DNA from 3 places in the Cupriavidus sp. SW-Y-13 genome. Region 2 is predicted to be linked to each of the others. Evidence: predicted binding sites of a transcription regulator. Region 2 holds the regulator's gene; each other region holds the start of a gene.
The links. The regulator LexA, encoded in region 2, represses DNA repair genes until DNA is damaged. The targets are predictions, from matches to a motif close to ACTGTATNNNNATACAGT.

Region 1 (3,275 bases), 220 kb from region 2:
GCGGCGGCGGCAAACGAGCCCTCCTCCGCGACTTTGGCAAACATCGCCAAACCTTCGAAATCGGGTAACTTGCTCATTCTGCTTGCGCACCGTGACGATGCCATGGCTGCGACGCCGCCACGCATGACGCGCGCAAGGCGCTACGCATCGTCCGGTGCTTTTTACTTTTTTCTTGTGGCGTTACCTGGCGGGCGGGAGGTAGCCGCCTGTGCGGTCCAGAATATCGCTGCCTTCGTTCGCCATGGCTTCCGCGAGCTTCATGGTCGCAACCATGATCAAGGACTGCAGCATCGCCATCTGGGTTTCCATGGATGCGACCATTGCCGCCTTCTCGCGCTCATCGCGCTGTTCCGACTGCACGGCTTGCAAGTGTTCCCGCAATTCGGCGAGCTGCTTCTGCATCTGCTCGATCTGAGCCTTGATCGAATCGGCAGTTTCCGACTGTGCGGATTTCTTTTCGCCGCTCGCTCCGGCCTCCGTTCCCTTCACTTCAGACGGTCGCTCGGTGTCTTCCACACCAGGCGCCTGACCATCGGCATCATTCGCTGCAGTCTGTGCAGTCACTGGTTCGGACTGCGGAGGAACCGACGTGTATCTCGGCGTTGAATGAATCTGCGTGATGCTGCCTATCTGGCTCATGGCGCGAAGCCTCAGTCATGGTTGTTAGCGCCGAAAGCATAACGTTGCCAATTCCCTATCGAAACACCCGCTTCAGAAAGTCAACGTTTCAGAAATGAAACGGCAAGGCGCAGCAAGGGCAGACCTGCTCGATATTCCTGTTGCGCGCCCTCACGCCCTTCAGGCCAGTTCCGGCACCCGTGGCTTGAATCGTTGCCGCTCGATGGCGCCGCCGCGCGCCATGAGAATGGTGGATTCCGGGATTTCTTCCCAGACGTCCTGAACATCGATCAGCGGCTCGGACAGGACGAGGAAGGCATCGTCGCCCGCCGCGATGATGCGTGGATCGTCAGGATACAAGGCACGCAATTGCCGGAATGACGTGCTGTGGAACAACGAACGAGAGGCGCCTTCGCTGGAGTAACGCACGGCAACGATCTGCTTGCCGTCGGTGACGCAGACAGTCATGTTCAATGGATGCTGCACGTCGCAGCGCCGCGCCACTTCCTCGATCAACCCTGCCATCTGCTCCAGCGCCCCGCGCGGATCACGTTCCAGGCCGAAGGTCAGGGCAAGGAAGAACATGACTTCGGAATCGGTCGATCCTTCAATCCAGCGAAACAGGTGAGGCGCCACCGCCAGCATCAGCTCGCGGCGCAATTGCGGGTACTCGCGGATCAGGCCGTTATGGACGAACAGCCATCGGCCGAACCGGAACGGATGGCAGTTGGTTTCCTGCGTCGGCGTGCCGGTGGCGGCCCGCACATGGGCCACGAACAGCGGCGCCCTGACTGCCCGCGCCGTCTCGCGCAGGTTCGTGTCGCTCCATGCGGGGTGCAGGCAACGATACCGGAATGGCAACTCCGAATGCCGCCCATACCACCCCACGCCGAACCCATCGCCATTCGTAGTGGTATGTCCAAGCCGCGCATTGAGGCTCTGGTCGATCAACGAATGTTCGGGCTGAAACAGCACGGCTTCCAGCGGCACGGAACGGCCCGAATAGGCCAGCCAGCGGCACATGATGCCCCTCCTCTACTGTCTTGGTAACGATATCTTCACTTCCAGAATAGCAAGCATGGCCGTTTCGTGAAGTAGGAAAACTGGAGATTGCGCTATGACGCAGGTCACGTAGAATACTGTACATCCATACAGTATTCAGTCATGGAACTGCTCAAGAAACTCGAAATCCTGGCGGATGCGGCGAAATATGACGCATCCTGCGCCAGCAGCGGCGCCCCGAAACGCGATTCGCAAGGCCGTGCCGGGCTGGGCGCCACCACGGGCGCCGGCATCTGCCACAGCTTCACGCCGGATGGCCGTTGCGTGTCGCTGTTGAAAATCCTGCTCACCAACTTTTGCCAGTACGACTGCCAGTACTGCGTGAATCGTCGATCCAGCAACGTGCCGCGTGCCCGCTTCGCGCCGCGCGAGGTGGTGGACCTGACGCTGGAGTTCTATCGTCGCAACTATATCGACGGGCTGTTCCTGAGTTCGGGCATCATCCGCAGCGCCGACTACACGATGGAGCAACTGGTACAGGTGGCGCGGACGCTGCGGGACGAACACCAGTTCCGGGGCTACATCCATCTGAAGACGATTCCCGACGCCGATCCGCGCCTGATTCGTGAAGCCGGGCAATACGCGGACCGACTCAGCGTCAATATCGAGCTACCCACCGACGCCGGCCTGCAGCGCCTGGCGCCAGAGAAGAACGTCCATACGATCAAGCGGGCGATGGGATCGATCCGGTTGGCGCAGGAGGAAGCCGAGGTCGAGAAAACACCCGCTGCGGCGCGTGCCCCGGCGGGTCAAAGCACCCAGATGATCGTCGGCGCAGACGAGGCTGACGACCGCACGATCCTGCAGACCGCCCAGACGCTCTACGGCGCCTACAAGCTCAAGCGGGTTTATTACTCGGCGTTCAGTCCGATCCCCGACAGCCCGTCTGCCGTGCCCTCGCAGGCGCCGCCGTTGCTGCGCGAACATCGGCTGTATCAGGCCGATTTCCTGTTGCGGGGTTACGGTTTCCGGGCCGAGGAACTGTTCCAGGCCGGCGGCGACCTGCCGCTCGACATCGATCCGAAACTCGCGTGGGCGCTGGCGCATCGCGAATCCTTTCCCGTGGATCTGAACCGTGCGCCGCAGCGTTTGATCGCCCGCGTGCCCGGCATCGGCATGCGGAACGCCAGGCGCCTGGCGGAGTTGCGACGCACGCGGGCCATCCGCTATCAGGATCTGATCCGGCTGCGGTGCGCGATGGATACCGTGAAGCCGTTCGTGGTCACGCAGGACTACAAGCCCGCGCTGGCCGAGCCCACCTCCGAGCAATTGCGCCGCGCCTTGGCGCCCGCGCCACAGCAACTGTCTTTGATATGAGCGAGATCGCGCCCGCCACCATCAAGGACTACGCCAGTTGGCGCGAGTGGGCGCTGCGTGCGCTGGCGCAGGGCTTGCCGCCAGAAGCGGTGACGTGGGATGCCGGTGGTGAAGCTTCGACTTCCACGCCGGGACAACTGTCATTGGGTATGGACGCCGCACCGGCCGTTGCTGCCAGCCACTCAGGCGCCGCGATTCAGGCCGTACGGATTTCCAGGGAACTCGCCGCCCTGCTCCGCGACGCCGCACAGCATCGCGCGGCCCAGCGCTGGGCGTTC
Region 2 (3,275 bases):
GTGCGAAAGCCCGCGGCACGCGCACGAAACGCACGAAGGCATCCTGGACAAAACCCAGCGGACCGGCGGTCGGCGAGTCGAAGGCATCCACCGCCGACGTATGCAACTTGGCCACATCCCGCGCTGCGTGAATCTCCTGGTTCAGTACGACGAGCACACCCTTTCCGCGCGCCTCCGGACTTGCCGCTACCCGTACGGCATCGAGCAGATTCAAGGGGCCGTCCGCAGACAGCGATGTCGACGGACGCATGGCCGCCGTCATCACCACCGGCACCGGACACGCCTGCGTCAGGTGCAGGAACATCGCCGTTTCCTCAAGCGTATCGGTGCCATGCGTGATGACGATACCGGCAACATCCGGCACACCTGACCAATGCTCAACCCGGCACGCAAGCGTCTGCCAAAGGGAGAACGCCATGTCCTTGCTGTCGACCTGGGCCACCTGCTCGGTCTCGATGCGCGCCACATCGGCCAGCGCGGGCAAGGCTTGAACGAGTTGCGATACCGGAACCGTGGCCGCCTGGTAATGCGCACTGCTGGCAGCGCTACCGGACGACCCGGCGATGGTGCCGCCCGTGGCGAGCACGACAATACGAGGCAGGGAAGCTGACATGTTGTTCGAGGCGTGGATTGGCAGGACGTGGGCGGCGATTGTACCCGGCGAACTTCGACTCGAAATGCGTGGCAAACCCGTCTGCGAGGCCCGCGAGGAATTTGCCGAGGTTAAGTCCGCTGCGCAAATTGTGCTTGCACTTCACTCGATACTGTATAAAATCACAGCATACTGTTTAAACATACAGTGCCTCGGCACGAGAGACCGGCGAACCATGGCTACCCTGACACCCCGGCAGCAGCAGATTTTCGACCTGATCCGCAACACGATCCAGCACACCGGCTTTCCGCCGACGCGCGCCGAGATTGCTGCGGAGTTCGGCTTCTCCTCGCCCAACTCGGCAGAGGAACATCTTCGGGCGCTGGCGCGCAAAGGCGTCATCGAATTGACGCCCGGCGCTTCACGCGGCATCCGCCTGAAGGTTGGGCGGAGTGATTCGGAACGCCCGGACCAGCTTTCACTGGCCATGGCCGGCGTGCTGCAACTGACGTTGCCATTGGTGGGCCGCGTGGCGGCCGGCAGCCCGATCCTCGCCGCGGAACATATCGACCGGCAGTATCAGGTCGACGCATCGGTCTTCGATGAACGTCCTGACTACCTGCTCCGCGTACGCGGCCTGAGTATGCGCGACGCCGGTATTCTCGACGGTGACCTGCTCGCCGTGAAGAAAGCCAGCGAAGCTGCCAACGGCAAGATCGTCGTGGCACGGATCGGCGAGGACGTCACCGTCAAGCGCTTGAACAAGCGCGGCGACTCGATCGAACTGATTGCCGAGAACCCTGATTTCTCGAACATCGTGGTGCAGTCTGGACGCGATGAGTTTTCTCTGGAAGGTATCGCTGTGGGCCTGATCCGATCGTCAGGCTTCTGATATCCGCCTGGCGCGGTAGCACGACTCACTGAAATACGTCGCCGCTCCGCGCCAAGACCCAGGCAGCACGGCCGTCTGCCCTGGTCACCCGCTTTGCCTTGCCCATGCCGCCCCGTTTCCGTCGAACGAAGGGTGCGGACTCCTGCTGTCGCAAATTTCGAGGTGCTGCCATGCTGCCATCCCTTCCCGTCGCTTCCCGCCGCCCGGTCAAGCCCGTGCCCTTCCGTCAGATCAAGGGCGTACGCGTCTATCAGGGCGCCCAGCGGCGCACGATGGTCGGCAACATGGCCGCCATCTGCCGAATGCTCGAACTGGCAGAACCGTCCCCCAACGGCCGCTAGCCTCCGCGCCGGGCTAATCCCTCGCATCCCTCGCGCGGCAAGCCTGGCAAAGTCTTGAGGACTTTGTAAAAAGTGGAGTTGCAACCTCACCACGTGTAATTAAGGCTACGCTTACATCAGCCGGAAGCGTGGTTAAATTCACTGGCGCGCAATGCATCACTGGCGCAGTCGCGTCATGCGCAGAACCGGACCTTGTCACCCGCCAAGGCCCGGTTTTTTTTGGCATGCGTGTTACCTTGCCACCTCGCCTTTTAAAGCATAAATCAGGCGAATCTTGATGATCGGGGCTTTATGGGATTTTGAGTAAAACGTGGTGTTGGACGCGGCTTGCTCTCCCGCCATCCAAAGGTGCATGCCTTACACGCTACGCTGACATGAAGACAGTATCTGCAGCAGGGCAGCAATCGAAAGGACAAGAGGCCCAGTTGCCACAAAAAAATTGAAGGCAGGCTTTTCCCTTTTGACACCACAGTGAGGGCACGTGGGCTCCTCATCATCTATTTCTTTCTGGCATTCGGTGCACGAAACCTGCGCCATTTCAAACCACCTCCTTACCCGGCCGTCATCTGCCGCATCAATCGAAGATGCGGAATACAAGTCCGGATTGATGCCGTGACGAGACATTGGCCACGACGAGTTAGGGGGCGCTTTGAACGGGTAGAACTGGCCGACCGCTAAAGAGAAACAGAAGTGTTGCGACACACTGGACCACGCGAACGCGACAGCCGGACCAAAAAAGCAAAATAGCCGCTTGGAAGCGGCTATTTTAGAGTAATTCTTTGGGGTGGCTGACGGGACTCGAACCCGCGACAACAGGAATCACAATCCTGGACTCTACCAACTGAGCTACAGCCACCGTAGAACTTGTTTCGTTGATCGTTGCGATCAGCGAAGAACAAGACTATACAAGGATTCCGGGCGGATGGCTAGTATTCCGCACAAATAAATTACGTGTGGGTCAGCGGCCGCCAACCCACTTCGACTCTAGCAGCACAGCCTCCTTGATGGCGGCGATGGTCTCTGTCTCGCTCTCGAAGAGACCGAGCAGGCGTTTCGACTTGCCATTCAGCACATCGCGATGCAAGGCGTCGCCGGCTTCGACGGACGTACCCGGGTGCCAGCAATAGCGGGCGGTCCATTTGCCGTCCTGCAACTGCTCTGCTACCCAGATCACCCGGCAATCTTCAAATACTTCGCCGAAGGGCTCTTCCGCGTTCATTCCTAGTCCTCAGGGCTTGCTTCCGGTCGGTCGACCGGCCAGCCTCTCTATTCTTATCCCCCACAGAACCATGCGGACTCTTCCGCAGGTTCACCAGACGGCATCTGATCTCAGCGCCGGCGCGAATCCTAGCATGCTGCTTTCGACACTTTGCATCGCCATCCCTGGGTCGACCGGCGTCGCCTTATAGAGATTGGGACATTTAGCAAGGATTCGCCACACAAACGAGTA
Region 3 (3,275 bases), 1.7 Mb from region 2:
GATGGCCTCGCGCCGCAATGCCGGATCGTCAACCGGCAGCGTCACCACGCCAACGGCAAACAGTGTGCCGCCGATATTCGCGGCTTCCATCGTCATGGGCAGCTTGCGCCCCGCGATGGAGACATCACGTGCGGCGTTGGTCGGCTTGGCGGGATACATCGCGGCGTACTTGCCATCGTTGGACACAATCGTGCGCCAGTCGTAACGCGGCGAGCAGCCCGCCAGCACAAGCCAGAGCAGGGTGAACAACAGCAGGAAGGACTTCCGGGGGCGGATGTGTGCGGGTGCGGGCATTGGGGGGCGGCGCATTCTGGCGCAAGCCGCTATTATCCGGGAAGCCGCGCGGCCACGCATCCCCTGCCTGTCGCCGGCGTCGCATTTTGTGAGGCCCCCTATGCCAGTTCGCCCCCTGCTCCCCGCCGTCCGGTCCATGCTTGGCACTATGCTGCTGGCTGGTGGTATCGGCGTGGCTAGCGCTGCGGCCCATCTGCCGCCCGTCACCGATATCGCGGCCCAATCGGCCGCCGCAGCCAGGGACGGAGAACCTCTCGTCGTGCTGGTCACGCTGCCGGGCTGCTCCTATTGCGAGACTGTGCGCCGCAACTACCTCGGCCCCCAGCTTGCCGCCGGGGAAATCGCCGCGCGGGAAATCGACATGACAGCCGATACGCCGATTCGCGATGTCGACGGCACGATGACCACGGCCAAGCGTTGGGCGCAGGCCCGCAATATTTCGATGGCCCCGACTGTATTGTTCCTCGACCGCCAGGGCCGCAATCTGGCCAATCCGCTGCGCGGCATGCAGGCCGATTTCTACGGCGCATACCTGGAGCAAGCGCTCGACGAGGCACGCGCGCGCGTATCGGCGCGGTCCGCAGCGCGATGAGGTCGCCTGATGCCGATTCAGGCCAGTTGAGGCGCCGCAGCCCCCACATCCGCGCGCGGCAGTAGAATAGCCGCAGTCCGCCGCGTGCTGATTTCCAAAAGGCTGTATCCATGTCCGCCACTACACCCGCAACTTCCCGCAAGCGCTGGCCCATCGCCGCCGCCGTCATCGTCATCGCACTGCTCGGCTTCTTCGGCTATCGCGCCATGACGCCCACCAGCAGCGTGCCCGACGCCACGTTCACGCTGCTGTCCGGTCAGAAGGTCAGCACCGGAGACCTCAAGGGCAAGGTGTACCTGGTCAATTTCTGGGCCACGAGCTGCGTCACCTGCGTCAAGGAAATGCCGCAGATGATCGATACCTACAAGCAGTTCAAGGACAAGGGACTCGACTTCGTGGCCGTCGCCATGAACTATGACCCACCCATGTACGTAGCGAACTACGCCAAGACGCGGGAGCTGCCGTTCAAGGTGGCAATGGATTCCGATGGCACCAACGCCAAGGCATTCGGCGACGTGCAACTGACACCTACCACCTTTGTCGTGGACAAGAACGGCAAGATCCTCAAGCGCTATGTCGGCGAGCCGGAGTGGGATGCGCTGCACAAGCTGCTGGAGGGGGCGCTGGGGGCGGCGTAGTTCTTCAGATGTTCAATATTCTGGACAGAATCGCTTGTTTTGCATGGAATACTGGACGGCCTCACCAAGTTAAAGGTGCCCATGTGGCACCTTTTTTGTTCTGTGCTTCGACCGCATTTGGTACAACTTGTCTGAATTTGTACCGCTGGCCCTCTCCCCCGGCCCCTCTCCCGCAAGCGGGAGAGGGGAGCAAACCGGCGTGTGAGACAGGACTAACGCCACTAGCTATGCGCTCCCCTCGCCCACTTTTGTGGGAGAGGGGTGGGGGTGAGGGCATGGCGTCCAAATTGCGACGTGTGGTGATTGCACCGCTTACCCTCTCCCCGGCCCCTCTCCCGCAGGCGGGAGAGGGGAGCAGACTGCCGTTTGCGATCACGAGCCTTGCCATCCCAAGCTGTATGGATATACAGTGGGCGCCAGATTTTTTTATTCCTGCCCTCATCCCCCGTGCTGCCGGATCTTGCCCCCGACGCCGATGTTGCCGATCCGGCATCTGACGCCCCCGCCTATCTCGCCCGATTGAATCCGGAGCAGCGTGCTGCCGTGGAGTACGACGGTGATGCGCCGTTGCTGATCATTGCTGGCGCCGGATCGGGCAAGACCAATACGCTGGCGCATCGCGTGGCGCATCTGGTGGTGGGCGGTGCCGATCCGCGTCGCATCCTGCTGCTGACGTTCTCGCGGCGGGCCGCCGCCGAGATGGGGCGACGGGTCGAACGGATTGTCGATCAGGCGCTGGGCACACAGACGGGTGCGGGGCGCGCCGCGTTGCAGTGGTCGGGCACGTTCCACGCCATCGGCGCACGGCTGTTGCGCGAATATGCCGAGACACTCGGGCTGGCCCCAACGTTCACGATCAGCGACCGCGGCGATGCGGCCGATCTGATGCATGTGGTGCGGCACGACCTCGGTATGTCCGAGCAGACGTCGCGCTTTCCGCGCAAGGAAACTTGCCTCGCGATCTACTCGCGCGTGGTCAACACGCAGTTGCCGCTCGAAGTGGTGCTGAAAACGCAGTTTCCGCGCTATGCAATGTGGGCCGATGCGCTGAAGACGCTCTTCGCCGGCTACGTGGAGGCCAAGCAGAAGCAGCAGGTGCTCGACTACGACGATCTGCTGCTCTATTGGGCGCAGGCTTTGACTGAGCCCAGCATCGCGCAAGACATGGGCGCGCGTTTCGATCACGTGCTCGTCGACGAGTACCAGGACACCAACGCGCTGCAGGCGTCGATCCTGCTGGCACTCAAGCCGCAGGGGCGTGGCTTGACCGTCGTCGGCGACGACGCGCAATCGATCTACGCATTCCGTGGCGCCACCGTGCGGAACATCCTCGACTTCCCCGCGCAGTTCACGCCCGCCGCGCAGCAGGTCACGCTGTCGCAAAACTATCGATCCACGCAGCCGATCCTGCACGCCGCGAATGCGGTGATTGGTCTCGCTGCCGAACGCTTCACCAAGGACCTCTGGTCGCTGCGCGAATCGGCGGAGAAGCCCGGCGTGGTGGTGGTCAATGACGAGGCCGATCAGGCGCGCTTCGTCGTGGAACAGGTGCTGGCACGGCGCGAGTCGGGGCTCGCACTGATGCAGCAGGCCGTGCTGTTCCGCGCGGCCGATCACAGTGCGCAAGTCGAGATCGAACTCGCACGTCGCAACATTCCGTTCGTGAAATTCGGCGGGCTGAAGTTTCTGGAATCGACGCACGTCAAGGATGTGATGGCTGTGGTGCGCTGGCTCGAAAATCCGCGCGATCG

Region 1: GA566_RS07970 (putative DNA modification/repair radical SAM protein) is a predicted target of LexA. The motif match lies at 1,757-1,774, and genes of this name have one in related genera.
Region 3: GA566_RS01410 (ATP-dependent helicase) is a predicted target of LexA. The motif match lies at 1,918-1,935, and genes of this name have one in related genera.

Annotation. Positions count from the first base shown of each region.
Region 1 is NZ_WHLX01000001.1:1,785,654-1,788,928, forward strand. Features, by position in the region: gene GA566_RS07955 (LysR family transcriptional regulator) at 1-77, opposite strand, end outside; gene GA566_RS07960 (hypothetical protein) at 181-639, opposite strand; gene GA566_RS07965 (class II glutamine amidotransferase) at 799-1,641, opposite strand; gene GA566_RS07970 (putative DNA modification/repair radical SAM protein) at 1,783-2,997, shown strand; gene GA566_RS07975 (UdgX family uracil-DNA binding protein) at 2,994-3,275, shown strand, end outside.
Region 2 is NZ_WHLX01000001.1:2,003,179-2,006,453, forward strand. Features, by position in the region: gene GA566_RS08940 (asparaginase) at 1-613, opposite strand, end outside; gene lexA (transcriptional repressor LexA) at 828-1,484, shown strand; gene GA566_RS32890 (hypothetical protein) at 1,655-1,825, shown strand; tRNA gene GA566_RS08950 (tRNA-His) at 2,606-2,681, opposite strand; gene GA566_RS08955 (hypothetical protein) at 2,784-3,044, opposite strand.
Region 3 is NZ_WHLX01000001.1:305,982-309,256, reverse strand. Features, by position in the region: gene GA566_RS01425 (hypothetical protein) at 1-294, opposite strand, end outside; gene GA566_RS01420 (thioredoxin fold domain-containing protein) at 431-886, shown strand; gene GA566_RS01415 (TlpA disulfide reductase family protein) at 997-1,524, shown strand; gene GA566_RS01410 (ATP-dependent helicase) at 1,972-3,275, shown strand, end outside.